One region of the Microbacterium sp. B35-04 genome, then DNA from elsewhere that is predicted to be linked to it. Evidence: riboswitches for the same ligand, from Rfam matches in the RefSeq annotation. Region 1 holds a riboswitch; the other holds the start of a gene.
What was found. A riboswitch is a leader RNA that binds a small molecule or an ion and turns the genes downstream of it on or off. The one in region 1 is predicted to bind thiamine pyrophosphate.

Region 1 (6,083 bases):
CAGTCCGCGCCGTCGAGATGCCCGCCCTTGAGCAGCACTGCCGTCCCCGTCTCGCTCGCGAGAGCCCGCGCGTCGGCGAGTGCCTGCACCCAGGCTGTCGCCCGTGGGCGGCGGACGAGCACGGCCAGCTCCGCGAGGTTCGGGGTGATGAGATCCACCTCGCGCGCGAGTGCGCGCAGCGCCTCCTCGGCGGCGGGGTCGAGCAGCCGGTCGCCGCTGGTCGCCACCATGACCGGGTCGAGCACGACGATCGGCGGGCGCACGCGGTCGAGCCACTCCCGCACGGCGCCGATGATCTCGGCGGACTGCAGCATCCCGATCTTCACTGCGTCGATCTCGACGTCATCCGACACGGCGTCGAGCTGCGCGACGAGGAACGCCGTCGGCGGCACATGCACCTCGCGCACGCCGCGTGTGTTCTGGGCGACGAGGGCGGTCACCACCGCCATGCCGTAGCCGCCCAGCGCGGCGATGGACTTGAGGTCGGCGTGGATGCCCGCGCCGCCCGTGGGGTCGGTGCCGGCGATGCTCAGCACGCGCGGGATCGCGTGCCCGCGATGCGGCGCCTCCTCGACGGCGGGTTGCGCGACGAGCGCGCCGCTCACCGCGCCACCTCCTGGGCCTCGAGCGTGAGCGCGTCGGCGGCGCTGCGGAGGGCGCGCGACGCCGCAGCGGGATCGTCGGCTCCGCAGATCGCCGAGACCACCGCGACACCGGCTGCGCCGGCTTCCCGCAGCGGTGCGACGTCGCTCAGGCGCACTCCGCCGATCGCGACGCAGGGCACCCTCGTGCTCGTCGCGAACGCTGCGAAGCCGTCGATGCCGAGCGCCGGCGGGTGGTCGGGTTTGGTGGAGGTCGGCCGGATCACGCCGACTCCGAGGTAGTCGACGGTGCCGGAGAGCAGAGCGGATGCTGCAGCCCGGTGCTCCGGCGAGTTCGCCGTCCACCCGATGACGGCGTCCGCGCCGAGCAGGCGTCGCGCCGTCTCAGGCGGCAGGTCGGCCTGGCCGAGGTGGACGCCGTCGACGCGTGCTCCCGCATCGCGGGCGGCGACCGCGACGTCGACGCGGTCGTTGATCAGGAGCAGGCAGCGGCGGTCGACGACATCCGCCATCCGCACCGCCTGCCGCAGCAGTTCGCGCGCGCTGACGGACTTGGCGCGCAGCTGAACGACGTCGACTCCTGCGCCGACCGCGGCGTCGACGACGTCGAGCAGCCGGTCGAACGGCACGCGGTCGTCGGTCACGAGATGCACCGCGAGGCGCCCGGCGGTGCGGATCATCGAGCCGCGAGCGCGCCCGCGACGCGCGCATCGAGTTCGGCGGGCGCCGCTGCCACGGCGTCGAGCGCATCCAGGAAGGCCACGGCGAACGATCCCGGCCCCTCCGACCGCGCCGCGGCCCGCTCCGAGGCGACCGCGTAGAGGGCGGATGCCGATACCGCAGCCTCCAGCGGGGCGCACACACCGAGCAGCGCGGCCATCACCGCGCCGAGCGAGCAGCCGCCGCCGGTGACGCGGGTGAGGAGCGCGTGGCCGCCGTGGATCCGCACGATACGCTCGCCGTCGGTCACGAGATCTACCGGGCCCGACACGGCGACCACGCCGCCGGACCGCAGCGCGAGCGATCGCGCGGCGCCGGCTGCGGCATCCGTGCCGTCCGTGGCATCGACGCCGCGACCACCGGCGCCCTCACCGGCCAGCGCAAGGATCTCGGAGGCGTTGCCGCGGATGATCGCCGGACGGTGCTCGAGCAATTCGGCCGCGAGAGCCGTGCGCACCGGGAGCACACCGACCGCGACGGGGTCGAGCACCCACCGCGACGTGTGACGAACGGCCTCGCGGGCGGCATCGCGCTGCTCGGCGGTCGGGGTGCCGAGGTTGACCAGCACACCGTCGGCGACGCCTGCGAACAGTCCCGCCTCACCCGGGATGTCGCACATCGCCGGCGCCGCGCCGACGGCGAGGAGGGCGTTGGCGGTGAAGTTCGTCACCACCGCGTTGGTGATGCATTGCACCAAGGGCGAGGCCTCGCGCAGCGCCGTCAGCCCGGCGGCGGGGGAGAGGGTGGACAGGTGGTCTTCGGCGCGCGCGTTCATCGCGACATCCCTTCGCTCGCATGATCGAGATCAGGTTCGACGGGTGTCTTCTCAGCCCGCCGCGCGGGCACCCCGTGTCACTGCCGAGCAATCTAGCAGGCGGCGCGAGCGGCCACCGCGATGTCGGCACCACGCCGTAGGCTGGGGGAGTGACCACCGCCCTCTATCGCCGTTACCGACCCGAGTCGTTCGGCGAGATGATCGGGCAGTCGCAGGTCACCGAACCGCTCATGACGGCGCTGCGCAGCGACCGGGTCGGGCACGCGTACCTCTTCTCGGGCCCTCGAGGCTGCGGAAAGACCACGTCGGCGCGCATTCTGGCGCGCTGCCTGAACTGCGCCCAGGGACCGACCGACACGCCCTGCGGCGAGTGCGACAGCTGCGTCGAGCTCGGCCGCGGCGGCGGTGGCTCGCTCGACGTCGTCGAGATCGACGCCGCGAGCCACAACGGCGTCGACGACGCCCGCGACCTGCGCGAGCGGGCCGTGTTCGCCCCGGCCCGCGACCGGTTCAAGATCTTCATCCTCGACGAGGCGCACATGGTCACGCCGCAGGGCTTCAACGCCCTGCTCAAGCTCGTCGAAGAGCCGCCCGACCACGTCAAGTTCATCTTCGCGACGACCGAGCCCGAGAAGGTCATCGGCACGATCCGCTCGCGTACCCACCACTATCCGTTCCGCCTGGTGCCGCCGGCGGCCATGCTCGAGTACGTCGAGCAGCTGTGCGGGCAGGAGGGCGTCGACGTCGAGCGGGGCGTGCTGCCGCTCGTCGTGCGCGCCGGCGGCGGCTCCCCGCGAGACACGCTGTCGCTGCTCGACCAGTTGATCGCCGGCTCCGAGGACGCGAAGGTCACGTATGCGCGCGCCGTCGCGCTGCTCGGCTACACGCACGCCGAGCTGCTCGACGAGGTGGTCGACGCCTTCGCCGGCTCCGACGCCGCGGCGGCGTTCGCGGCGGTCGACCGCGTCGTGCAGACCGGTCAGGACCCGCGCCGCTTCGTCGACGATCTGCTCGAGCGCCTGCGCGACCTCATCGTCGTGTCGGCGACCGGTCAGGGCGCTGCCGCGGTGCTGCGTGGCGTGTCCGCCGAGGACCTCGCGCGCATGCAGCGTCAGGCCGACGCGTTCGGCACGTCGCGTCTCTCGCACATCGCCGACCTCGTCATCGCCACGCTCGATGACATGACCGGCGCGACCTCGCCCCGGCTCCAGCTCGAGCTCATGGTCGCGCGCGTGCTCGCGCGCGGAGCGGGCAGTGCGCCTGCGGCGGTGCCCGCGGCTGCGCCCACCGCTACCGCGACGCCCGCCGCCGTGAGTGCGCCGGCCGCCGCGCCCGCGCCCGCTCCCGCTGCCACGCCGACCACCGCTCCAGCGCCCACCACCGCGCCTGCGCCGACCACCGCGACACAGTCCGCGGCGCCGACCACCGCGCCCGCCGAGCCGGCGCCGGCCGGACCGGTCACGCTCGAGCGGCTGCAAGCGGCCTGGCCGCAGGTGCTCGGCCACCTCGAGAACGTCAGCCGCTCGTCGTGGATGCTCGCGTCGGGTGCGCGCACCGCAGCGCTCGACGATGACGTGCTGACGCTGGCGTTCGCCAGCCAGAGCGACGTCGCCAAGTTCAAGCAGCTCGCCGCTGGCAAGGGCCCCAGCGAAGACCTTCGCCAGGCGATTCTGGCTGTGCTCGGCATCCGTGTGAAGTACATCGCCCGTCATGATGCCGGCGGTGGGCCGGGCGGTCCCGCTGCGGGCAGCTCGGGTGACTCGGCGGGTCCCGCGGGCGGTCGCGCCGCGGCGGTTCCCGGGCGCCAGGAGCAGCGTGAATCGTCCGCAACGGAAGCGCTCGCGTCGCGGCGCGCGGCCTCCACCGCGCCGACCCCGTCGCCGCAGGCATCCGTGTCGCCGCAGGCATCCGTGTCGCCGCAGGCATCTGTCTCGCCGCAGGCATCCGCTTCGCCGCCGGCGCAGGCGCAGGCGCCCGCGTCGGCGTCCCGCGCCGCAGCACCCGGCGGCTCGACGGCCGGCCGGCCGGCGTCGGCGCGCGCGTCTCGCCCGTCGGCACACGCCGCGCCGTCCGCCGCCTCTGCTGCGGCCGCACCGGTCACCGATTGGGCCGTCGCCGCGATCCCCTCCGACGACGACGCTCCACCGCCCGACCCGGGCCCGGCGGCGATGCCTGTCGAGACGCCCGGCCAGTTCGCGGTCGACGACGAGCCCGAAGATGCAGCGGCCACGGCGACGCGCGTGGCGACATTGGCGCCGCCCCGCGAGGGCGACGTGCTTCCGCGCACCGAGGTCGTCCCCTCCGTCGAGCGCGACGACGACGAGACCGAAGACGACCAGCCGGATGTCGTCGCCGACGTCCCGGTGCCGCCGACGGTCGCACCGCCCCTGACTCCGGCGGTCACGACGCGCAATGGCGGCGTGCAGCGCTACGGCGAGGCGGTGGTGCGCCAGGTGCTCGGAGCCACGTTCCTGCGCGAGGAGCCCTACGAGCCGCCGACGAGGTTCAGCTAGCCCATGTACGACGGCATCGTCCAAGACCTCATCGACGAATTCGGCCGCCTGCCCGGGATCGGTCCCAAGTCGGCGCAGCGCATCGCGTTCCACATCCTGCAGACGCCCAACTTCGACGTGTCGCATCTCGCCGAGCTGCTCAGTGTGGTGCGCGAGCGCGTGCGCTTCTGCGAGGTGTGCGGCAACGTCTCCGAGCAGGAGCGGTGCTCGATCTGCCGCGACCCGCGCCGCAACCAGACGCTCGTCTGCGTCGTGGAAGATGCGAAGGACGTCGCCGCGATCGAGCGAACGCGGGAGTTCCGAGGGCTGTACCACGTCCTCGGCGGCGCCATCAGCCCGATCGCCGGCGTCGGCCCCGACGACCTGCGCATCACGCAGCTCATGCAGCGGCTCGCCGACGGCACGGTGCAGGAGGTCATCCTCGCGACGAACCCGAATCTCGAGGGTGAGGCGACGGCGACCTACTTGAGCCGGCTGCTGCGCACACTCGAGATCTCGGTCACGCGTCTGGCATCGGGCCTGCCGGTCGGCGGCGACCTCGAGTACGCCGACGAGGTCACGCTCGGCCGCGCGTTCGAAGGACGACGGTCGGTCTGACCCGGGAGGATGTCGGAACTCCGCCGTAGATTGGCGGTCGGCCGCCTCGCCCTCCACCGCTCGGTCGCCCGAAGCTGGAATACCGAGCGTCGGGGCCGGGCGATCTGCGCACCGGCCTCCATCCCTTCACGGAGAGGCACCAAATGAACTCCTCGCAGCGCTTCGACACGCGTGCGTGGCTGCTGTTCGCCGCGATGGCGGTGCTGTGGGGCATCCCGTATCTGTTCATCAGCATCGCCGTGGAGTCGTACTCGCCCGCCGCGGTGGTGGCGGGCCGCACGCTCCTCGGCGCGCTGCTGCTGCTGCCGTTCGCCATCCGGCAGAAGGCGCTGCGCCCCGCGTTCGCGAAGATCGGCTGGGTGCTGGTGTTCGGTGCCATCGAGATGGCCGGGCCCTTCCTCCTCCTCGGACATGCCGAGCAGACGCTGCCGTCCGGGCTGACCGGCCTCCTCGTGGCGACCGTCCCGCTGTTCGCCGCGATCATCGCGTTCGGCGGCGGCGACCGCTCGGTGCTGAGCCCCGCCCGCAGCATCGGGCTCTTCATCGGCTTCATCGGGGTGTTCGTGATCGTGGCGGGTCCGGGGCTCTCCATCGAGGGCGGCGCTGGGCTCATCGCGGTCGGCGAGGTGCTCCTGGTCGCCCTGCTCTACGCCATCGCACCGTTCGTCATCGCGACCAAGCTGCGTGATGTGCCGTCCCTCGGCTCGATCACCCTCGCCCTCCTAGCGGTCGGCATCTTCTACACGCCGATCGCGTTCCTCACCCAGCACCAGGTGCCGACGATCGAGGGCACCGTGTCGCTCATCGCGCTCGCGGTGCTGTGCACCGCTCTCGCGTTCATCACCTTCTTCGCGCTGATCGCACGCGTCGGTCCGG
Region 2 (7,821 bases), on a different contig from region 1:
AGCAGGACGAACGCCATGGAGAAGAAGCGGCGGATCGCGCCGCTGTCGCCCACGCCGCGCGCGCGACGCGCGAGGCCCATGCTGCGCCAGTCGTCGAGGAAGAGGCCCAGCGTGCGCGTGCCGGCGAGCACCCCGAGCACGAACCGGCTCGGCAGCTTCGCGACCTGCGCGAGGGCGTCGGCGAGCTCGGTCGGATCGGTGCGACCGAACAGAAGGATCGTCGGCAGCGCGAGGGCGAGCACGCGCACGCACACTGCGACGGCCAGCGCGATCGAGTCGTCGCTGATCGTCGCGTACCAGAACGACCAGTAGACGGTCCCGCCCGGCTCGGCGTACAGCAGCATGCTGATGCCCGCGACGGGTGCGAAGACGAGGATGGGCAGCATCCGCTTCAGCACCGTCATGGCGCCGAGGCCCGTCAGCGGGATGCAGGCGAGCTGCAGGGCGATCGCGACGACGGCGCTCGTGACGTCGATCGAGGCGAACAGCGGCACCGACAGCAGCAGCGCGAGCGCGATCTTGGTGACCGGGTTGACGCCGTCCAACCACGCCCTCCGCTCGGCCGCGACATCGTCCGCGCCGGTGCGCGGAGCGACGGCGGTCACGATCGCACCCGCGCCGGCAGCGTCCCCACGCCCCTACTGCTGGCCGACCCCACGCCCCCGAGATCGATGCGGTGCCCGCCGAGGTGGCGCAGCACGTCCTCGTCGTGCGTGACGGCGACGACGGTGGTGCCCGCGTCGATCTCGGACTGCAGCAGCTGCACGAGCTCGACCCAGCCGCGGCGGTCCTGCCCGAATGTCGGCTCGTCGAGCACGATCACCGGCGGCGCGTCGGCGAGTACGGTCGCCACCGAGAGGCGGCGCTTCTGTCCCCCCGACAGCGTGAACGGATTCGCGGCCGCCAGCGGCGCCAGGTGCAGGCGCTCGAGCAGCTCGTCGACGATCGCGTCGACCGCCGCCGGGTCCACTCCGCGCGAGCGCGGCCCGATCGCGAGCTCATCGCGGACGGTTGACGCGAGGAACTGGTGCTCCGGCTCCTGGAACACCGTGCCGATCCGCGTGAGCAGCTCGCGAGAGGTCCACCGCGACGGCCGGCGGCCCGACCGCCCGGCGAGCTCGGCGGCGGCCAGCACCTCGCCCGCCGCCTCCGGCAGCAGCCCGGCGAGGGTGAGCGCGAGGGTGGACTTGCCGGCGCCGTTGCGGCCGGTGATCACCGTGGCCGCGCCGCGCGGCACGCGGACATCGAGTCCGGCGCGCACGACCGTACGTCCATCGCGCGAGATCGAGAGTGCGGATGCCGCGACCGCCGCCGGCGCGTCGGCCGGCGCCGCCGCCCGCACCGGCAGATCGACCGGGCGACCGGGCACCCACACCCCCGCCGCGGCGAGCGCCTCGCCGTGACGGGCGAAGACCTCGGCCGGCGTGCCGTCGGCGAGCAGCCCGCCGTCGGCGCCGACGACGATGACCCGGTCCATCAGGTCGGCCCACACCGCCGTGCGGTGCTCGATCACCACGAGCGTCGCCCCGGTCTCGCCGAGCGCGTGCTCGATGCTCGCGCGCACCTCACGGACGCCGTCGGGATCGAGATTCGCGGTCGGCTCGTCGAGCAGCAGCACACCGGGGCGCATCGCGAGCACCCCGGCCAGGGCGAGGCGCTGCTTCTGCCCTCCCGAGAGCGACTTCGTCGGCCGGGCAAGAGGCACGTCGAGCCCGACCGCCTGGAGCGCGTCAGCCACGCGCGCCGGGATGTCGGCGGCCGGCACCCCGAGGTTCTCGCAGCCGAAGGCGACGTCGTCGCCGACCTTCGACAGGACCACGCCGGCGTCGGGGTCCTGCAGCACCAGCCCGACGCGGCCGCGGTGCGCCTCCGCCCGCTCGCCGTCGACGAGGAGCGAGCCGGTCTCGTCGCCCTCGTCGGCGCCGCCGAGGAGGCCGGCCATGCCGGCGAGCAGCGTCGACTTGCCGGCGCCCGAGGCGCCGAGGAGCAGCACACGCTCCCCCGGCTCGATCGTGAACGAGACGTCGCGGACGGCGGGCGCCCGCCGTCCGGCGTAGCGCCACCCCCAGCCCGCCGCGGTGATGCGAGCCGGGCCGGTCGCGACCATCGTCAGACCTCGCGGCGCGCTTCGCGTCCTGCCGCGAAGCGGTTGAGCGCGCCGGTGGCCGCGAGCGCCCGCACCGCGAGCCAGCCGACGAGACCGGCGAGCAGAGCGCCCGACACGATGAGCGACACGAGGTAGATCGCGTTGAACTCGAGCGTCTTGAGAATGTTGGGCGAGCTGCCGTAGAAGAGCTCGAACACCCAGGCGCCCACTGCCGCGCCGGCGCCGGCGAGCATGGCGACGGGGAGCGTGAAGCGGCGGTACAGGAAGGCGGCGAAGATCAGCTCGGCACCGAGGCCCTGGACGAGGCCCGACAGCAGGGTCGACACACCCCAAACATTGCCGATGAGCATCGAGACGATCGCGGCGATCACCTCGACGAGCAGTGCGGCGCCGGGCTTGCGGATCACCAGACCGCCGATCACGCCGCCGATCAGCCAGATGCCGACGGCGAGGCCGCCGAGGCCGGGCGTGAGGCCGTCCATGGCCGTGAACCACGCGTATCCCACCGTGTTCCAGGCCCAGAAGACGAGCCCGATGGCGACGCCGAGAACGGCGGCGACGACGATGTCGACGACCCGCCACCGCAGGCTGCGCGCGCTCTGCGGAGTGGCCGCAACGGGGGTGGATGCGGACGTGGACGTGTGCATAAGAACTCCTCCCTGCGCCGGCATGATCCGGATCAGGTTCGACGGTCGAAGCGTGGGTCGCTTCCTCTCAGCCCGGCTCACCGGACTCCCGTGGTTGTGTGACGTCAGTATACCGCCGCGATGACGGGTATTTTGGGTGGATGACCCTCGACGACGCCCCTGTACCCACGCGCCGCGCGCGCCGGGCGCAGACCGGCGACGTGCCGATCGCTCCCGGGTCCCACCCTTCGGAAAGCGGCATCCTGACCGTCGCCACGGGCGAGACGGTCGTGACGCCGCCCGGCAGCAGCACCGCTCCGGACGACGTGCCGGCCATCCCGTCGACGATCGCCACCGTGCCGCTGGGCGATCACGCTGCGACCAGCCCCACGGTGCCCGTGTTCGAGGCGGCGCCGGTGTTCGAGGCGGCGCCGGTGGTCGCGGCCGCTCCCGTGTTTCAGGCGGCGCCGATGTTCGAGGCCGCGCCGCAGACGGGATCGGTGATCCCGGGGCTCGTCCCCGAGCCCACGGTGCCTGTCGCGACCTGGGATCCCACCGGTCACACCGCCCTCCCCGAGGCCGCCGATGACCGGGTCGAGGGCGCCGCGACAGCCGGCGGTCGCATGGCGCTCGCCTGGGTCGACGAGACGACTGTCGGCCGCGCCGCGGCTCCGGGCGATCTGGCGGCTGCCGCCACCCCCTACGTCACCGTCGACGCCGACCTGCTGTCCGACGCCCCTCGACGCTCGCCGCTGCGTGCTGGTGTCGTCGTTCCCACGCTCGCGATCGCCGCGGCGTTCGGGGCCTACGCGGCGACGACGCTGCTGTGGCCGCTCCACGCCGTCGCCCCCACCGTCATCGCGATGGAGGTCCAGCCGATCGCGGCTCCCGCCGCCGCGCCGGTGTGGCCCGCGGAGGGCAGTGCTGCCGAAGGTGTCGCCGGCATCTCGGGCGCCCTCGCGTCCAGCGCCGATCCCGACGCGATCGCCAGCATCACCAAGGTCGTGACCGCGCTCGTCGTCCTCGAGGAGATGCCGCTGGCGCTGGGCGAGCAGGGCCCCGAGTTCCGCTTCACGTCGGCCGACCGCTCCCGCTACTGGCAGTACCTCAGCAACGGCGAATCGGCCCTCAACGTGCCGGTCAACGGCTCCCTCACCGAGTACCAGATGCTCGAGGGCATCCTCGTCGGCTCCGCCAACAACTACGCCGACCGCCTGGCGCAGAGCATCTGGCCCTCGGATGCCGTCTTCGCCTCGGCGGCATCGTCCTGGCTGGCCGCACACGGCGTGCCCGGCGTGACCGTGTTCGAGCCGACGGGCATGGACCCTCGCAACACCGCCAGCGCCGAGGCGCTCGTGGTGCTCGCGCAGAAGGCCCTCGCGCATCCGGTGATCGCCGAGATCGTCGCGAAGCAGTCCGTCGACCTGCCCGGCGCCGGAAACGTCAAGAACACGAACGGCCTGCTCGCCGATCCGGGCGTCGTCGGCATCAAGACGGGAACGCTGGATGCCTGGAACCTGCTGTCGGCGAAGGACATCACGGTCGGCGACACGACGGTGCGCCTGTACGCCTCGGTGCTGGGTCAGCCCGACGACGAGGCCCGGCTCGCCGCCTCACGCGCGATCTACGCACAGCTCGAGGCGGAGCTGCAGCTGAAGCCCTCGGTCACGGCGAACACCGTCGCCGGCCAGGTCGAGACCCTGTGGGGCGACGAAGTCGACGTCATCACCTCGGGCGATGCGTCGGTGATCCTGTGGAACGGCGGCAGCGGCACGGTCACCCCTGCCTACGACCTCGACGAGAGCCGCGACGCGGGCGACGTGATCGGCTCGCTCACCGTGACCGGACCGCTCGATGAGACCGCCGTCGACCTGCAGCTCGCCGCCGACATCACCGACCCGTCGCCGTGGTGGCGGCTCACGCACCCGCTGGACCTGTTCGGCCTCAACGGCTGACGCCCCGCTCGTCAGCCGGCGGACGGATGCCCGACGACGCCCTTGCGCAGCAGTGCGTCGCCGTACGTGCGGGTCTCGCCCGGTTCCCTTCGTCAGCGGATGAGGCCTTCGGCGGCCAGGTCGTCCCACAGCGCGCCGGGGATGTCGACCGCCATCAGCTCCGCGTTCCGGCGCAGCTGCTCGGGTCGGCTCCCGCCCACGACGACCGAGCGGACGGCCGGCTCCCGCAGCGCGAACTGCACCGCTGCAGCCGGCAGCGGCACGTCGTGGGCGCGACAGACGGCGACGATGCGCTGCAGGTGCTGCCACAGCGGCTCCGGCATCCGTCCGTACTCGTACCGGTCGTCGCGAGAGGGCTCGTCCTTCGCCAGCAGGCCGGAATTGAACACGGATGCCGCGACCACGCCGGTCTCGTGCTCGTGGCACGCGGGGAGCACCTCCTCGGCGGCAGGCTGCTCGAGCAGCGTGTAGCGGCCCGCGACCATGATGAGATCGAGATCGGCGCTGCGCACGGCCGCGGCGAGCGCGTCGGCGGTCATCGAGCCGATGCCGACGGCGTCGACGGCACCCTCCGCGCGGAGCTGCTCGAGTGCCGGGAAGGCCTCCTGCAGCGCGAGGTCGAGGTCGTGGCGCTCGGGGTCGTGCAGGTAGAGGATGTCGACCCGGTCGAGCCCGAGGCGGTCGAGCGACTCGTCGAGGCTGGCGCGGATGCCGGCCTCGGAGAAGTCCCACTCGCGGCGCAGCGTCGTGCGCACGTGGAAGTCGGCGGCGAGGTCGAGCGCGCCGTCGTCGTGGGGGTTCGCACGGAGCAGCCTCCCCGCCTTCGTCGAGATCACGAACTCGTCGCGGGGCTTCGTCTGCAGGAACGCGCCGAGCCGCCGCTCCGAGAGGCCGAGGCCGTAGTGCGGCGCGGTATCGAAGTAGCGGATGCCGCTCTCCCACGCGGTCTCGAGGATGGCCCAGGACTGCCCGTCGGTGAGCTCGCGGAAGAGGTTGCCGATGTTCGCGGCGCCGTAGCCGAGGCGGGTCAGCGCGGGCGTGCGCGGCTCAGACGGCGACACGAGCGGCCTTCCACTCGTACTCCGCGCGGCTCGCGGCCTTCATCTCCATGCCGATCCCCGGTGCGAGCGGGGCGCGGTAGGCGCCTCCCTGCACATCGGTCGGCACGACGAAGTGCTCGTGCAGGTGGTCTACGTACTCGATCATGCGACCTTCGCGGCTGCCGCTGACCGCCACGAAGTCGAACATCGAGAGGTGCTGCACCGCCTCGCACAGCCCGACGCCCCCGGCGTGCGGGCACACCGGCACACCGAACTTCGCAGCGAGCAGCAGGTTCGCGATGTTCTCGTTGACGCCGCCGACGCGCGCGGCGTCGATTTGCATGACCGCGATGGCGTCCGCCTGCAGCAGCTGCTTGAAGATCACGCGGTTCTGGGCATGTTCGCCGGTCGCCACGCGCACGGGGGCGACGCCGCGGGCGATCTCGGCATGGCCCAGCACGTCGTCGGGGCTCGTGGGCTCTTCGATCCACGCGATGCCGAACTCGGCGAGCGCGTTCACCCAGGCGATGGCCTCCGACACCTCCCAGCGCTGATTCGCGTCGATCGCGATCGGGAAGTCGGGCCCGCACACCTCGCGGGCGACGCGCAGGCGGCGGATGTCGTCCTCGAGGTCGGCGCCGACCTTGAGCTTGATCTGGCCGAAGCCGTCGGCGATCGCCTCACGGCAGAGTCGCGCGAGCTTCTCGTCGGAGTAGCCGAGCCACCCGGGGCTGGTGGTGTAGGCCGGGAAGCCGCTCGCGAGCAGTTCGCGCTCGCGGTCGGCGCGGCCGGGCTCGGCGTCGCGGAGGATCTGAAGCGCGTCCTCGGGGGTCAGCGCGTTGGTGAGGTAGCGGAAGTCGACGAGCGCAACGATCTCCTCGGGGCTCATGCGTGAGAGCAGCTGCCAGAGCGGGAGCCCGGCGCGCTTGGCCTTGATGTCCCACAGCGCGTTCACGACCGCGCCGATCGCCATGTGCATGACGCCCTTCTCAGGGCCCAGCCAGCGCAGCTGCGAGTCGCCGATGAGCTCGCGATTCGTCGCCCCCATGTCATCCAGGAGCGGCTCCAGCTCACGACCGACCAGGTGCGCGGCGAGGGCGTCGAGCGCCGCGACCTGCACGTCGTTGCCCCGGCCGATCGTGAACACGAAGGCGTGCCCGTCGGCGCGGTCTGCAGTGTCCGTCACGATGCGGAGGTAGGCCGCGGAGTAGTCGGGATCGGGGTTCATCGCGTCGGAGCCGTCGAGGCTGAGCGATGTGGGGAATCGAATGTCTGTCGTCTCGAACGCGACGATGCGGCTCACGGGGCGGTCTCCTGCGGTTGCGGCTCGCGAGATCGAACCGCTCGCAGTGTAAACATCCGATGTCTATACTGTCAATCACGCCCCGCGGGGTGCGACGGCATCGACGCCACCCGCATCGAGAATTCAGGAGAGCAATGAAGTTCGCGCGCCTCGGCGAGTCCGGCAACGAGATCCCCGTCGTCCTCGACGGCGATCGTCGCCTGGATCTGCGCCCGCTCACATCCGATGTCGACGGCCGGTTCCTGGCCGACGATCCCCTCGGCCGCACTGCCACCGCGATCGCCGCCGGGCTCCTGCCCGAGCTGCCGGACGCCGACTCCCTCCGCATCGGCGCCCCCATCGCGCGGCCGAGCGCCGTCATCTGCATCGGCCAGAACTACGCAGCGCACGCGCGCGAGTCCGGCGCCGAGCCGCCGACCGTGCCCATCATCTTCTTGAAGACGCCGAACACCGTCGTCGGGCCGAACGACGCCGTGACGATCCCACGCGGCAGCGAGAAAACCGATTGGGAGGTCGAGCTCGGCGTCGTGATCGGCCGCCGTGCGGCGTACCTCGACAGCCTCGACGAGGTCGACGGGCATATCGCCGGCTATGTCGTCGCCAACGACGTCTCGGAGCGCACGTTCCAGATGGAGGTCTCGGGCGGGCAGTGGTCCAAGGGCAAGATCGCCCCCGGCTTCAATCCCACGGGACCGTGGCTGGTCACCCCCGACGAAGTCGACGCGCAGAACCTCGAGCTGAAGAGCTTCGTCAACGGCGAGCCCCGTCAGCACTCGAACACGAGCGACAT

Region 2: it holds a riboswitch for thiamine pyrophosphate, as region 1 does, so the genes downstream of both, B1729_RS19850 (ECF transporter S component) here and thiM (hydroxyethylthiazole kinase) in region 1, are expected to answer to the same signal.

What each region holds. Positions count from the first base shown of each region.
Region 1 is NZ_MWLP01000139.1:385-6,467, forward strand. It holds partial or broken gene thiD (bifunctional hydroxymethylpyrimidine kinase/phosphomethylpyrimidine kinase) at 1-605, opposite strand, end outside; gene thiE (thiamine phosphate synthase) at 602-1,282, opposite strand; gene thiM (hydroxyethylthiazole kinase) at 1,279-2,097, opposite strand; TPP riboswitch at 2,088-2,182, opposite strand; gene B1729_RS19925 (DNA polymerase III subunit gamma and tau) at 2,247-4,610, shown strand; gene recR (recombination mediator RecR) at 4,614-5,207, shown strand; gene B1729_RS19935 (DMT family transporter) at 5,351-6,083, shown strand, end outside.
Region 2 is NZ_MWLP01000137.1:944-8,764, forward strand. It holds gene B1729_RS19840 (energy-coupling factor transporter transmembrane component T) at 1-605, opposite strand, end outside; gene B1729_RS19845 (ABC transporter ATP-binding protein) at 602-2,107, opposite strand; gene B1729_RS19850 (ECF transporter S component) at 2,110-2,754, opposite strand; TPP riboswitch at 2,745-2,856, opposite strand; gene B1729_RS19855 (D-alanyl-D-alanine carboxypeptidase) at 2,895-4,688, shown strand; gene B1729_RS19860 (aldo/keto reductase) at 4,781-5,749, opposite strand; gene B1729_RS19865 (enolase C-terminal domain-like protein) at 5,736-7,031, opposite strand; gene B1729_RS19870 (fumarylacetoacetate hydrolase family protein) at 7,166-7,821, shown strand, end outside.